One region of the Isoptericola sp. NPDC056573 genome, then DNA from elsewhere that is predicted to be linked to it. Evidence: riboswitches for the same ligand, from Rfam matches in the RefSeq annotation. Region 1 holds a riboswitch; the other holds the start of a gene.
The links. A riboswitch is a leader RNA that binds a small molecule or an ion and turns the genes downstream of it on or off. The one in region 1 is predicted to bind S-adenosylmethionine.
Positions count from the first base shown of each region.

Region 2: linked by a shared signal. The riboswitch ahead of ACFQ8E_RS19230 (aminotransferase class V-fold PLP-dependent enzyme) and the one ahead of ACFQ8E_RS13915 (LLM class flavin-dependent oxidoreductase) in region 1 are both predicted to bind S-adenosylmethionine.

Region 1 is NZ_JBHTUY010000007.1:130,278-136,933, reverse strand. It holds gene ACFQ8E_RS13935 (ABC transporter substrate-binding protein) at 1-561, opposite strand, end outside; gene ACFQ8E_RS13930 (amino acid ABC transporter ATP-binding protein) at 639-1,496, opposite strand; gene ACFQ8E_RS13925 (amino acid ABC transporter permease) at 1,493-2,557, opposite strand; gene ACFQ8E_RS13920 (DUF1684 domain-containing protein) at 2,554-3,510, opposite strand; gene ACFQ8E_RS13915 (LLM class flavin-dependent oxidoreductase) at 3,605-4,864, opposite strand; SAM riboswitch class IV at 5,245-5,358, opposite strand; gene ACFQ8E_RS13910 (GTP pyrophosphokinase family protein) at 5,617-6,345, shown strand; gene ACFQ8E_RS13905 (LacI family DNA-binding transcriptional regulator) at 6,392-6,656, opposite strand, start outside.
Region 2 is NZ_JBHTUY010000013.1:67,933-74,588, reverse strand. It holds gene ACFQ8E_RS19245 (hypothetical protein) at 1-313, opposite strand, end outside; gene ACFQ8E_RS19240 (protein kinase) at 417-1,604, opposite strand; gene ACFQ8E_RS19235 (RNA polymerase sigma factor) at 1,604-2,284, opposite strand; SAM riboswitch class IV at 2,371-2,487, shown strand; gene ACFQ8E_RS19230 (aminotransferase class V-fold PLP-dependent enzyme) at 2,522-3,964, shown strand; gene ACFQ8E_RS19225 (CsbD family protein) at 4,038-4,211, opposite strand; gene ACFQ8E_RS19220 (NAD(P)-dependent oxidoreductase) at 4,322-5,218, opposite strand; gene ACFQ8E_RS19215 (MerR family transcriptional regulator) at 5,268-5,675, shown strand; gene ACFQ8E_RS19210 (amidase) at 5,676-6,656, opposite strand, start outside.

The sequences.
Region 1 (6,656 bases):
GTCGGAGCCGGCCTTGGTCAGCCAGCCCAGCTCGTCGTTGCGGTAGGAGGAGAAGTCGATCGTCTCCTTGCGCTCCTCGGTCACGGTGACGTTGGAGATGACGGCGTCGACGTCGCCCGACTGCAGCGCCAGGGGCCAGTCGGCCCAGGCCTTGACCTCGAGGCGGAGGTCCTTGCCGAGGCCGTCGGCGACGAGCTGCGCGATGTCGGTCTCGTTGCCGATCGGGGTCTTGTCGTCGTCGGCGAAGAAGCCGAGCGGCGGTGCCGCGCCGGCGCTGACGGCGACGACGAAGTCGTCCTTGTCCGCGAACGCGTCGGGCAGCAGGCCGACGGCCTCGGCCGACTCGGTGGACCTGATGCGGTCCTGGTCGGGGCTGGTGCTGACCTCGAGCCCGGCGGCGGCCGCGCCCTCGGAGCTGGTGCCGGCGGGCGCCTCGACGCCGTCGTCGGTGCCGGCGGCCTCGGGCGCGGAGGTGCTCACGCCGGCGCACGCCGTGAGGGCCAGCAGGGGGACGGTGGCGAGCAGGGCGAGCGCGCGGGCTCGACGGGTCGGTGCGGTCATGGGTGTCTCCTGGGACGGGTGGGCGGCCGGGGCCGCGGGTGAGGTGGTGCCGGAAGGGCGCGGGGACGCCGGGGAGGTCAGAGGACCTTGTCGAGGAACGCGCGCGTGCGGTCGTGACGCGGGCGGGAGAGCAGCTGGTCGGGCGGCCCCTGCTCGACGACGACGCCGCCGTCCATGAAGACGACGTTGTCGGCGACCTCGCGGGCGAAGCCGATCTCGTGGGTGACGACGACGAGGGTGGTGCCGGTGCTCGCCACGTCCTTGATGACCTCGAGCACCTCGCCGACCAGCTCGGGGTCGAGGGCGGACGTGGGTTCGTCGAAGAGGAGCACGCGGGGCCGCAGCGCGAGGGCGCGGGCGATCGCGACGCGCTGCTGCTGTCCGCCGGACAGCTGGCGGGGCCGCGCGTCCGCCTTGTCGGCGAGCCCGACGCGGGCGAGGAGCTCGCGCGCCTCGGCCTCCACCTCGGCACGGGGGCGGCGCTGCGCCGACAGCGGCGCCTCGACGACGTTCTCCAGCACGGTGAGGTGCGGGAACAGGTTGAAGCTCTGGAAGACGAACCCGATCCGGGTGCGCTGCCCGAGGATCTCCCGCTCCTTGAGCTCCTGCAGCACCTCGCCCCGGCGGCCACCGCGTCGCGCGTGCCGACGGCGGTAGCCGACGAGGTCGCCGTCCACCGTGACGAAGCCGGCGTCGACCTTCTCGAGGTGGTTGATCGCGCGCAGCAGCGTGGACTTGCCCGAGCCCGACGGCCCGAGGACGACGGTCACGGTGCCCGGCTCGAAGGTGAGGTCCACGTCCCGGAGCACCTCGAGGGTGCCGAAGCTCTTGTGGAGGCCGTGCACCTCGACGCGTCCCGCGGCATCGTCCGGCGCCGTCGTGGGCGTCGTGCGGGTCGTGGTGCGGGTCGTGGTGCGGGTCGTGGTGGCGGTCATGCGGGGCCTCCCGAGGTGCGGGCGGTGCGGGTGAGGACGCCGACCCGCGCGCGGGCCGCGAACGCCGGCGGCACGTGCGGGGGCACCGGACGACCGGTCAGACGGGCCGCGGTCACGGCGGACGACCAGCGCAGCCGCTGCAGCGGGGTGGGCGGCAGGGTGCGCACGGCGCCCTTCGCGTAGTGCCGCTCCACGTAGTACTGGACGATCGTGATCAGCGTGGTGAGGACCAGGTACCAGATCGCCGCGACGATGAGCAGCGGCACGACCTTGCCGTTGCGGCCGTAGATGACGGACGCGATGTAGAACAGCTCGCCGTACGCCAGGACGTAGACGATCGAGGTGCCCTTGAGCAGCCCGATCACCTCGTTCACCGCCGTCGGGACGATCGAGCGCATCGCCTGCGGCAGCACGATGCGGGTCACCTGGCGGCGGCGCGGGATGCCGAGCGAGGCGGCGGCCTCCTGCTGCCCCTGGTCGACGCTGAGGATGCCGGCGCGCACGATCTCGGCGGAGTACGCGGCCTGCGAGAGCCCCAGGCCCAGGATGGCGGCGCCGAACTTGTCGATGACGCCGAGGGTGTCGAACCAGAGGAACTCCGGGCCGAAGGGGACGCCGAGGCTCAGGTGCGGGTACAGGTAGGCGAGGTTGTACCAGAGCAGCAGCTGCAGCAGCAGCGGCACGGACCGGAACACCCACGTGTACGCCCACGAGACCCCGACGAGCAGGGGCGAGCGCGACAGGCGCATGAGCGCCAGCACCGTGCCCAGCGCGAACCCGACCACCGACGCCGCGGCCGTGAGCCGGATGGTCGCCCAGGCGCCGGACAGGATCGAGGGCCAGGTGAGGTACTGCGCGACGACGTCCCACTCCCACCGGTCGTTGGTGAGCAGCGAGCTGACGACCATCGCGAGCAGCACGGCCACGCCGGCGGTCGCGACCCACCGGCCGGGGTGACGGGCGGGGACGATGCGCAGGTGCGAGTACGGGGAGTCCCCGGCGTCCGGCGCGGGCGACGGGAGCGCCGGGGCGGGTGCGCCCGCGGTCCTGACGGCGGTCATCGCGGCGCCCTCTCCCCCGCGGTGACGGCGAACGGTACGTGGTTCCCCGGCGGCGGGGCAGGGCACGTGCCGTGGTCGCTGAAGGCGTACGGGAGGTTGACGGCGTCGTTCAGGTCGAGCCGTGCCACGCCCGCGCCGCCCGGGGTCAGGGACCCGGAGAGCTCGGGGCGCGCCACCCGCCAGGGCGCGACGCCGGGGGCCTCGTCGCTGAACAGCAGCGTCGGCGCACCGCCCGGCCCTCCGGTGAGCACGAGGGTGACGGTCCGGTCGCCACGGGTCAGGTCCAGCTCGCCGACCGCCTGCAGCCGGTGCACCAGGCCGGGGCGGGCGGCACCGACCACCAGGTCGCGCGGAGTCTCGTAGAGCCGGACGGGCGCCTCCACCTGCCACGACGGGTCGTGGTCGAAGGCCGGCACCCCGGCGAAGTCGAGGCGGGTGCGGGCGTGCGGGTCGCGCAGCCGGATCGCGAGGCGGCCGGTGCGCCGCACCAGCTCGATCGCCACCGCGGCCGTCTCGCCCGCCGCGACCCCGTCGGCGTCCTGCCGGGCGCCGTCGGCACCGCCTGCACCGTCGACGGGCTCGCGCCCGGCGGGCAGGAACGTGCCCAGGACGACGCTGCCGCCCTCGGGGACGTCGCCGTCGTACGCGCCGTCCGCGACCTCGGGGCCCTGCACCCGGGGGCCGTCCGCCTCCCCCGGACGCAGGTGCGCGCCGGCGTCGTCCGCCAGCCACAGCCCGGGCACGCCGGGCAGCGGCTCCGGTCGCGACGGGAGCCAGTGGTAGCCGGCCAGGCTCAGCCAGCCGTGGGGCGCGGCGAGGTCTCGCTCGCGGTCGGCCCGCCGGCGCGCGCGTCGCTCCGCGGCGGGGTCGGCGGCGGGGTCGGCGGCGGGGTCGGCGGCGGGGTCGGCGGCAGGGTCGGAGAGGCGGACGCGCGGTGCGTCGGTGACGGTCATCGGGGACCTCCGGTCACGAGAGGACGAGCAGCGTCGCGGTGGGCTCCGACGACGCGGGCGGCGGGGGCGACGCGGCGCGCGTCGGGTCGGGCGGTCACGCGCGCACCAGCCGGGGGTCGGCCGTGCGGCCCGCGCGGGCGCGCGGCCGGGAGTGCGCGGGAGCGGGGGCGGCGACGGCCGTGGCGGCCGGGTCGACGTCGGGCAGCCCGAGCGTCGCGCGGAGCGTGCGCGGCGCCGGGGACGCCACCGCCCGCACGCCGTCGCGCACGAGCCGCGGGAGCACCCCGTCGACGAGGGCGTCCAGGTCGGGGCCGAGCGACGAGGGCCGCAGCAGGAACCCGTCGGACGCGCCGGCGTCCCGCCAGTCGACGATGGTCTCGGCGAGGTCGTCGGGGGTCCCCGCCACCACCAGCAGCCCGCCGGAGATCTCCGGGCCCTCCAGGGCCTCGACCAGCTCGAGCCGCGCCTGCGCGCTGGCCCGGTCCTCGGCCAGCACGACGTAGGCCTCGGTGAGCACGCGCAGCGAGTCGGGGTCGCGGCCGGCGGCCTCGGCCGCGTCGCGCAGCCGGGTGCGCAGGTGGATGGCGCGCGCCGGCGCGGTGGCGGCCACGCGGGCGACGTCCGCCGTCCGGGCGGCGAGGTCGATCGCGGCCTCGCTCCGGACGGAGACGACGACGGGCGGCCGGCCCTGCCGCGTCCCGCCCCCACGGTGGGCGTCGGCGGCCTGGCCCTCGGCCGGACGGTGCCGGCGCACCGCGAACCGGATGCCGTCGTGGTCCACGCGGAAGCGTCCTTCGTCGTCCACGGCGACGGCGCCGGCGGCGTCACCCGCGGCCCCGGTCGCGAGCCCGTCCCAGTGCCGCACGACCTGCGCGGCGACGCCGCGGGCCTGCGCCGCCCAGGCGTCGTCCTGCACGACGGCGCCGGCGGGGAGGCCGACCTGCCACCCGGCCCGGCCGGAGCTCGCCTGGTCGACGCGGGCGACGGCCTGGGCGACGTGCGCCGGGTCCACGTGCGCGGTGTCGACGGCGGCGACCAGCCCGGTGCGCCTCGTGTGCGGCGCCACCCGCGCGGCGGCGACGGCGGCGTCGAGCCGCCCGGTCACCTGCCGCCGCCCCGGGTGCAGCAGGAAGCCCTCGTCGAGGGTGACGAGGTCGAGGCCGCCGTCGTCGGCGGTGCGCACGAGCTGGACGAAGCGCTCGCCGTCGAACGACCGGGGCTGCACGATGCCGCGCGCCCGGTGGACGCCGGGGCGGGCGCCGGCCGCCGTGAGGTCCACACCGACGACGAGGGGGGACGGGGCGGTGCCGGGCGTGGTGGGCAGCGCGGGCGTGGTGGTCGGGGAGTACGGCACGTCGGCTCCGATCGGGGCGCGGCGGGCGGGCGCGCTCGGGCGCGGGTCGTGGACCCGCGGGTGCGCACCGCCGCCGGGAGGGCAGGGGAGGAAGGCCCGCCAGGAGCGGCGGGCGAGGGCCGTCTGCGGCCGGACCCGGCAGGAGCCGGGCCGTCGAGGAGGGCGTCCGCCGCGGGGCGGCGGACGCTCAGGCCGCGATCAGCGGCGTCGACACCACGCCGGGGTGGACGTCGGCACGGACATCGACACGGACGTCGACATGGACATCGACATGGACATCGGCGAGGCGGACGGCACGTGCCGGGTCCGGGACGACAGGGGGCGCGTGCTGATCGCGTCGCGGTGCATGCTCGTCCTCTCCTGCTCCCCGCCGGGGCGGGGTTCGCGTGTTGCCGTACCGTCGGCGACGGCCGGCCTGGTCCTCACCCGGGGCACCCACCCGCGCTGGGGGTTGCCGTCCGACCAGCCGGGGCTTCGCGTCGGAGCTCGTGACCACCCGGGACGGCCGGACGCGCCGCCTCACGGCGCCGCGGTCGTCCGACCCGGTGCGCAGGAACGTAGGTGCCCGACAGGGGGGTGTCAACGGTTCCCCCCGCACGTCTCGGATACTGAACAGATCCGACCGGATTTATCGGATACTTGGTCACGCAGGAATCCCGTCTACCGTGGGACGCGTGAGCCAGGACGCGAGGCACGACCCAGGGCAGCACGCCGCACACGACGCGGAGCACCGCTCCCCCGACGCCGCCGAGATCAGGGCGCTCGTGGACGACCTCCGACGCCTGGTGCTGACGTACAAGTTCGGGATCGACGAGGTCATGACCAAGATCTCGATCCTGCGCGACGAGTTCCGGCACATGCAGAACTACAACCCCGTCGAGCACGTGGGCTCGCGCCTCAAGTCGCTCGAGTCGATCGTCGCCAAGTGCCGCCGCAAGGGCATCCCGCTGACTCCCGAGGGCGTGCGCGAGCAGATGTTCGACGTCGCCGGCGTGCGCGTCACGTGCAGCTTCGTCTCGGACCTCTACAAGGTGCGGGACATGCTCACGAACCAGGCCGACCTCACCGTCCTGGAGGAGCGGGACTACATCGCGCACCCCAAGGCGAACGGGTACAAGTCGCTGCACCTCATCGTGCAGGTGCCGGTCTACCTCTCCGACCGCGTGGAGCACGTGATCGTCGAGATCCAGCTGCGCACCATCGCCATGGACTTCTGGGCCAGCCTGGAGCACAAGATCTACTACAAGTACGAGCGGGACGTGCCGCGCCACCTCACCGACTCCCTCAAGCTCGCCGCGGACGTCGCCGCGTCGCTCGACAGCTCGATGGAACGTATCCACGAGGAGGTCAAGGCGATCGCCGGCGCCGACGAGCCGGTCGAGCGCCGCGACTCCCTGCTCAGCCCCGAGGAGATCTTCCACAACTTCTGGGGCGCGGCTCGGGCGGAGCGGCTGACGCTGCGCACCACCCGCGACGACTGACCCGACGACTGACCCGACGACTGACCCGACGACTGCCCCGCGGCGGTCAGCCGGGCCCGGCCGTGCTCGCGCGCACCACGAGCTGCGGCTCGCACGTCACGAGCCGGTGCCGGTGGGCCTCGGCGCCCGTCACCAGCTCCTCCAGCAGGAGCTTCACCGCCTCCCGACCGACGGCCTCCCCCGGCTGCCGGACGGTCGACAGCGGGACGGCGGAGTCCCACGCGGCACGGTTGTCGTCGTAGCCGATGATCGCGACGTCGTCAGGCACCCGCAGCGAGGACGACAGCAGCAGCGACTGCAGCACGCCCACG
Region 2 (6,656 bases), on a different contig from region 1:
CGGCGGCCAGGTCGGTGCCGGTGAGCTGCTCCACCTGGGCCCGGTCGAGGGTGATGACGGTCTTGTCGCTGTCGGCGTAGCGGACGGTGTACGCCGAGGGATCCTTCGCCGCCGGCGCGTCGGCGGTCTCCTCGGTCCCGTCGGCCTGCTCGTCGGCGCCCGCGGCGTCGTCGGCGGGCTGCGTCGCCGTCGTGTCCGACGCCGAGGTGCCCGGGTCGTCGAACTCGGCGTCGGGGGTCGGGGACGCGCACGCGCTCAGGGCGAGGAGGCTCGCGAGGGCGATCGGCGTCAGTCGGCGGGGAAGGTGTCGCATGGTCTCTCCTGGTCGATGGGGCCAGCCCCGTGCGGTGCTGACCCCCGTGAGTCGTCCGCGGCGGCGGAAAGGTTGCACGCGGACCGAGATTTCTTCGTCCGGGTCAGGACCCGGCGCCGACCCGCAGCCGGTGCACGGCCGTGAGGGCGGTCCCGTCCGGGGCGCGGGCCTCGAGCACCACCTCGGCGGCGCCGGCGCTGCTGGCGGTGAGCCGCACGCGCTCGTCGTCGGCCACGTAGGTGCCCGTGGGCAGCGTCCACACCCAGTGCTCCGCGCCCGCGACGTCGGCCGTGAGGGTGACCGGCTCGCCGACGGTCGCCGCCCCGGGCCCGGAGATCGCGACGCTCGCGCCGCCCGCGGCCGAGCGAGGCCGGTCGAGCCAGGCCGTGACGCCGGCGCCCGCGCCCAGGCCGAGGACGGCGGCGGTGACCGCGGCGACGACGACGGCGGCCGGGCGGCGTCGCGCGCGGTCCGGGCCGCCGGTCGTGCCCGGGCCGAGCGCCCCCTCGACGTCGGCCAGCCAGGCTGCGGCGTCGGGGTGCCGCCGGGCGGGGGCGTCGGCGAGGCTGCGGCGCAGCGCGGCGTCGAGGGAGCGCGGGAGGTCGGCGCCGTCGACGAGCCAGGACAGCAGCGCGGACATCGCCCACAGGTCGGCGCGGGTGTCGACCGTGCCGGGGCCGTCCTGCTCCGGCGGCCGGAACCCCTCGGTGCCGCCCGCGACGGTCAGCCCGGAGCTGCGGGCCAGGTCCTTGCTCATGCCGAGGTCGGCCAGGACGAGGCGCTCGTCCGGCCGGACGACGGCGGCGGGAACGCCCTCGACCGCGCCCTCCGGGCCGGTGCGCAGCAGCACGTTGCCGGGGCTGAGGTCCCGGTGCACGAGGCGCGCGGCGTGCACGGCCTCGACCGCGGCGGCGAGCCCCCGGGCGACGGCGAGCACGTCGGCGGGCGTCGCCGTCCACCCGTCGGCCCGCAGGGCCGCGACGCGGGCCGCAAGGGTGCCGCGGTCGGCGAGCTCGAGGACGAGGTAGGGCTGCTGGCGGTCGCTCTCGCCGATGTCGTGCACGGCGACGACGTGCGGGCTCGCCACCCGCCGCAGCGCCCGGCCCTCCGCGATGAACCGCTCGCGGACCTCCGGGTTGAGGCTGTGGTTCTCGGCCAGCACCTTCACCACGACGACGTCGTCCAGGCGCTCGTCCACGGCGCGGTGCACGGTGGCGAACGACCCGACGCCGATCACGTCGCCCACCCGGTACCGCCCGAGCAACGGCTCGGGCGCGGCCGGCGCGGCCATCAGGACAGGCTCCCGAGGGCCGCGGCCACGAGCGCGCGGCCGCGCGAGACCTGTGACTTCACGGTGCCGACGCTGCGACCCAGACGGTCGGCCACCTCCGCGTAGGGCAGGCCCTCGATGTCGCGCAGCGTCACGGGCTCGCGGTAGAGCTCGGGCAGGGCGGCGAGCGCGTCACGCACGGTGGCGCGCGTGGCGATGAGGGAGCTCATCCGTTCCGACGGCCCGACGTCGTCGTCGGGCAGGGGAGCGGTGGCGCGCTGCCGACGCAGGTGGTCGACCACCCGGTGGCGCACGATCCCGTGCACCCACGTGGTGACCCGCGACCCGCCCGCGAACGACCGGACCGACGTCGCCACGGAGACCAGCACGTCCTGGGAGACGTCGTCCACGGCGGCCTCGTCGAGCAGGGCGCCGCGCACGAAGCGCCGGACGACGCCGGACGCGTCCAGCAGCTCCACCAGCAGCTCGGTCGCGGGCGCGGAGCCCGCGGCGGCCCGCCCGCCGACGAGGTCGAGGACGTCGGCGGCGTCGTCCCCGGTCGCCGCGCGGGCGGCGAGCCCTGCGGCGTGGAGGTCGCCGCCGGCGAGGGCGCGGGCGACCAGCTCGGCCGGGGTTCCGACGGGGCTTCCGACGGGGCCTCCCGGAGGCGCGCCGGAGGCCGGAACGGTGCGATCGGGCATGCATCCAGCGTCTCACGCGACCGCATCGTGAGAAGGGGGCGGGCTCCGCTTGACCGTGTGGTGCTGCGCACGCACGATGGGCGGCAGGTCAAGAGCGCCAGCGCGAAGCCCCGGCTCGCTGGCCGGCAACCCTCCTCTCGCGGCGGGGTGCCCCGGGTGACGACCTGGCCCTGCGCCGTCCGGCGCGCGGGCAAGCGCGGGGAGCCACCTCCCCGGCACGACCGAGGAGGACCACGCATGACCACGCTCACCCCCGCGCCTGCGGTGCCCGCCGTGCGCGTCGGCGCCGTGCAGGACGTCGCACCCGTGCTGCCCGTCGTCGGCGGCGACACGCTCGTGCCGCTCGTCGACGGCCGTCAGCTGCCGTACGCCAACCTCGACGTCGCGGCGTCGGCGCCCGCCCTGCAGGCCGTGGCCGACCGGGTCGCGCGCGTGCTGCCGCTGTACGCCAGCGTCCATCGCGGCGCCGGCTACCTGTCGCAGGTCTCGACGGCCCTGTACGAGACGGCCCGCCGCACGATCGGCGCGTTCGTCGGAGCCCGCGAGGACGACCTCACGATCGTCACCCGCAACACGACGGACTCGCTCAACCTGCTCGCGGGCTGCGTGCCCGCCGACCCGGCCACCGGCGAGCCCGGCCGCGTCCTCGTGCTCGACATCGAGCACCACGCCAACCTGCTGCCCTGGCAGCGCGTCACCGACGCGACCGTCGTCGCGGGCGGCCCGTCCGTGGCCGCCACCCTCGCGGAGATCGAGGAAGAGCTGGGGTCGGCCGCTGCCGCGGGCCGCCCCTACGCCCTCCTGGCGCTCACCGGCGCGTCCAACGTGACCGGCGAGGCGCTGCCCGTGGCCGACGTCGTCGCTGCCGCGCACGGCGCCGGCGCGCGCGTCGTGCTCGACGGCGCCCAGCTGGTGCCGCACCGCCGCTTCTCGCTCGCGGAGACGGGCGTCGACTACGTCGCGTTCTCGGGCCACAAGACGTACGCGCCGTTCGGGGCCGGTGCCCTGGTCGGCCGGCGCGACTGGCTCGACGCCGGCACCCCGTACCTGGCCGGCGGCGGCGCCGTGCGCCGGGTGCGCACCACCACGACCGACTGGCACGAGGGCCCCGCCCGGCACGAGGCCGGCTCGCCCAACGTCGTGGGCGCGGTGGCGCTCGCGGCCGCGTGCGACGAGCTCGCCGCCCTCGACCCGTGGGTCGCGGCCGGGCACGAGGACGCCCTGCGACGCCGGCTCGTGGACGGGCTCGGCGAGATCGAGCGCGTCGAGGTCGTCCACGTCTGGGACGACGCCGTCGACCCGGTGGGCGTCGTGACGTTCACGGTCACCGGGTACGACCCCGGCCTCGTCGCCGCGTACCTGTCCGCCGAGCACGGCATCGGCGTGCGCGACGGCCGGTTCTGCGCCCACCCGCTGCTCGGCCGCCTCGGCTTCGACGCCGGCGCCGTCCGCGCGTCGGTGGGCCTCGGCACCGCGGGCGAGGAGGTCGAGCGGCTCGTCGCCGCCGTCCGCTCGCTCGTGACCGAGGGGCCGCAGGCGCAGTACGACGTCGTGGACGGGCTGTGGGTCGTCGTCGACGACCCGCGCCCCGTGCCCGAGGGCTCCGGCCTCGAGGGGCTGCTCGCCACCGCCGCGCTGGGCGCCGACGAGGCGTTCGGCTGCCTGCCCGACGACCTCTGAGCCGTCGGCCCCGCCCCGGGCGGACATGACGACGGGGCGCCACCGTGCGGTGGCGCCCCGTCGTGTCAGCGGGTCAGCCCTTGAACGCGTCCTTGACGTCGTCGCCCGCCTGCTTGAGGTTCGCGCTGGCCTGCTGGGCCTTGCCCTCGGCCTCTTTGCTCTCGTCGTCGGTGAGCTTGCCCGTGGCTTCCTTGGCCTTGCCTTCGGCCTCTTCCGCCAGGTGCTTGGCCTTGTCTCCCAGTCCCATCGGGGCTCCTTCCGTCGGACGAACGACCTCGAGGACCGACCGTAGGCGCGTGCTCGCCGGCTCGCACGCCGACGTCTCAGGTCGTGGTCCTCCGGGTGGCGACCGGCAGGTCAGGGCGTCGGGCGGCCGAACTCCTCGATCAGCACCGGGTACTGCTCGTGACCGTGGCCCGCGGCGACGCCACGGTCGGCCACGGCCTTGAGCAGTCTCGGCAGCTCGGTGCTCACGCCCAGCGCCGCGCTCTCCTCGACGAGGTGCGCCATCGCGCGCGCGTCCGTCTCGAGGGCCGAGGCCTCCGCCGGGAACCTGCCGCTGTCGACCTGCTCCGCGTAGCCGGGCAGCCAGGCGGCCACGCCCTCCGCGATCTGCCGGGCGAACGGGGCGAAGGCGGCGGCGTCCACCCCGGCCGTGCGGAGCATGGCGGTGCCGTGCAGCCACGCGTCGAGGACGCTCCACATCATCGTGAGGCCGGCCGCGTCGTAGAGGGACGCCAGCCCGGGGTCCTCGCCGAGGTGGGTGACGGTGCCGAGCGCGGCGAGGGTGGCGGCGTGCGCGTCGAAGTCCGTCCGGGGCCCGCTGTGCAGGACGACCGCGTCCGCCGTCCCGATCGCGGGCGGCACGGCCATGATCGCGCCGTCGAGGTATCGCGCGCCGCGGCGGGCGGCCCACCGGGCGGTCTCCCTGGCCTGCGAGGAGCTGCTGGACGTGAGGTTGACCAGCGTGGCGCCGGCGAGGTCGACGTCGTCGTGGCCGAGCAGCTCGCGCACGGCGGCGTCGTCGGTGAGGCAGACGATCGTCAGGCCGCCGGGACGGACCGCCGCGGCCGCCGTGGGCGCCAGGTGCGCGCCGTCCGCCACCAACGCGTCGGCCCTGGCGGGGGTGCGGTTCCACACGGTGGTGGGGTGCCCGGCCCGCAGGAACGCGCCGGCGAGCGCGCGACCCATGAGGCCGAGTCCGACGACGGAGACGGGGGCGGGGGACGACGGCTTGTGGGTTCTGGTGACCATGGCAGCATCGTCGACGTTCATACCGGTGTGAAGGTCAAGGGGGAGCGGGATGCGGATCGGTGAGCTGAGCCGCCGCACGGGCGTGCGGACGCACCAGCTGCGCTACTACGAGGCCCAGGGCCTGCTGGACGTCGCCCGACGCTCGAACGGCTACCGCGAGTTCGACGAGGGGGCCGTGCTGCGGGTGCGCCAGATCCGGCACCTGCTCGACGCGGGCCTGTCGTCCGAGGACATCGCCTACGTCCTGCCGTGCGCGGTCGGCGAGGAGCCGCAGCTGCCCGGTTGTGTCGAGCTCCTGACCGCGATGCGCTCCCGCCTGCGGCGTCTGGAGGACCAGATGGCGAGGCTCGCCCGCTCGCGCTCGGCCCTGGCCGGGTACATCGCGGCGGCGGAGCGGGTGGGTGGCGAGACCTACCCGCCGCTCGAGGGCGCGACGGCGGAGAGGGTTCCCGCCTGATCACCAGGCCGGAGGGTGCCGGTCCGCCCAGCGCAGCCGGTCCTCGAGCTGGGCGGCGAGAGCGAGGAGCGTCGTCTCGCCGCCCGGCCGCCCGATCAGCTGGACGCCCATCGGCAGCCCGTCGTCGGTCCAGCGGGTCGGCAGCGTGATCGCCGGCAGCCCCGCCACGTTGAGCATCGACGTCCACGGCGTGTACTGGCACTGCTGCTCGAAGTTGCGCTCGGGGTCCTCGGGGTCGAACCAGCCGAGCGGGCGGGGCGTCGTCGCGAGCGCGGGGGTGACGACGGCGTCGAACCGTGACACCTGCGCGACCAGCCTGCGCTCGAACGCCGTGAGCGCACGCAGCGCCTCGGCGAGCTCGCGGGCGGGCACCTGGCGGCCGCGGCCGATGAGCCACCGGGTGAGCGGCTCGAGCCGGTCGAGCCGTGCGGGGTCGTCCAGCGGGACCGCGGAGGCGCCCGCCATCCACAGGGTGCGGAAGGCGGGGCCGTACGTCGGGTCGGGCTCGAGGGACAGGTCGTCGACCTCGTGCCCCAGGCCGGCGAGCGTCGCCACGCCGGTGTCGAGCGCGGCGCGTGCCTCGTCCGACGTCGTGATCGTGTAGAAGTCGTCCCAGGCGGAGTCGGTCGTGACACCGATCCGGAACCGGCCCCGCACGTCCTCGCCCCCGACGCCCGCCACCTCTCCGCGGCGCGCCGCGGCCAGGTACTCCCCGGCGCGGGCCGACGGCGCGCGCAGCGTGAGCGGGTGCGCCACGCGGCCGTCCGGGGTCCAGGTGAGCATGCCCTCCAGCAGCAGCGCGGTGTCCTCGGTGGTGCGGGCGAGCGGCCCGTTGACGACCAGCCCGCCCAGCGACTCCTGGCCCGACCCCGCCGGCACGAGGCCGCGGCTCGGCTTGAGCCCGACCACGCCGCACGCGGCGGCGGGGATGCGGACCGACCCGCCGCCGTCCGACCCCGGTGCGCACGGGAGCAGGCCCGC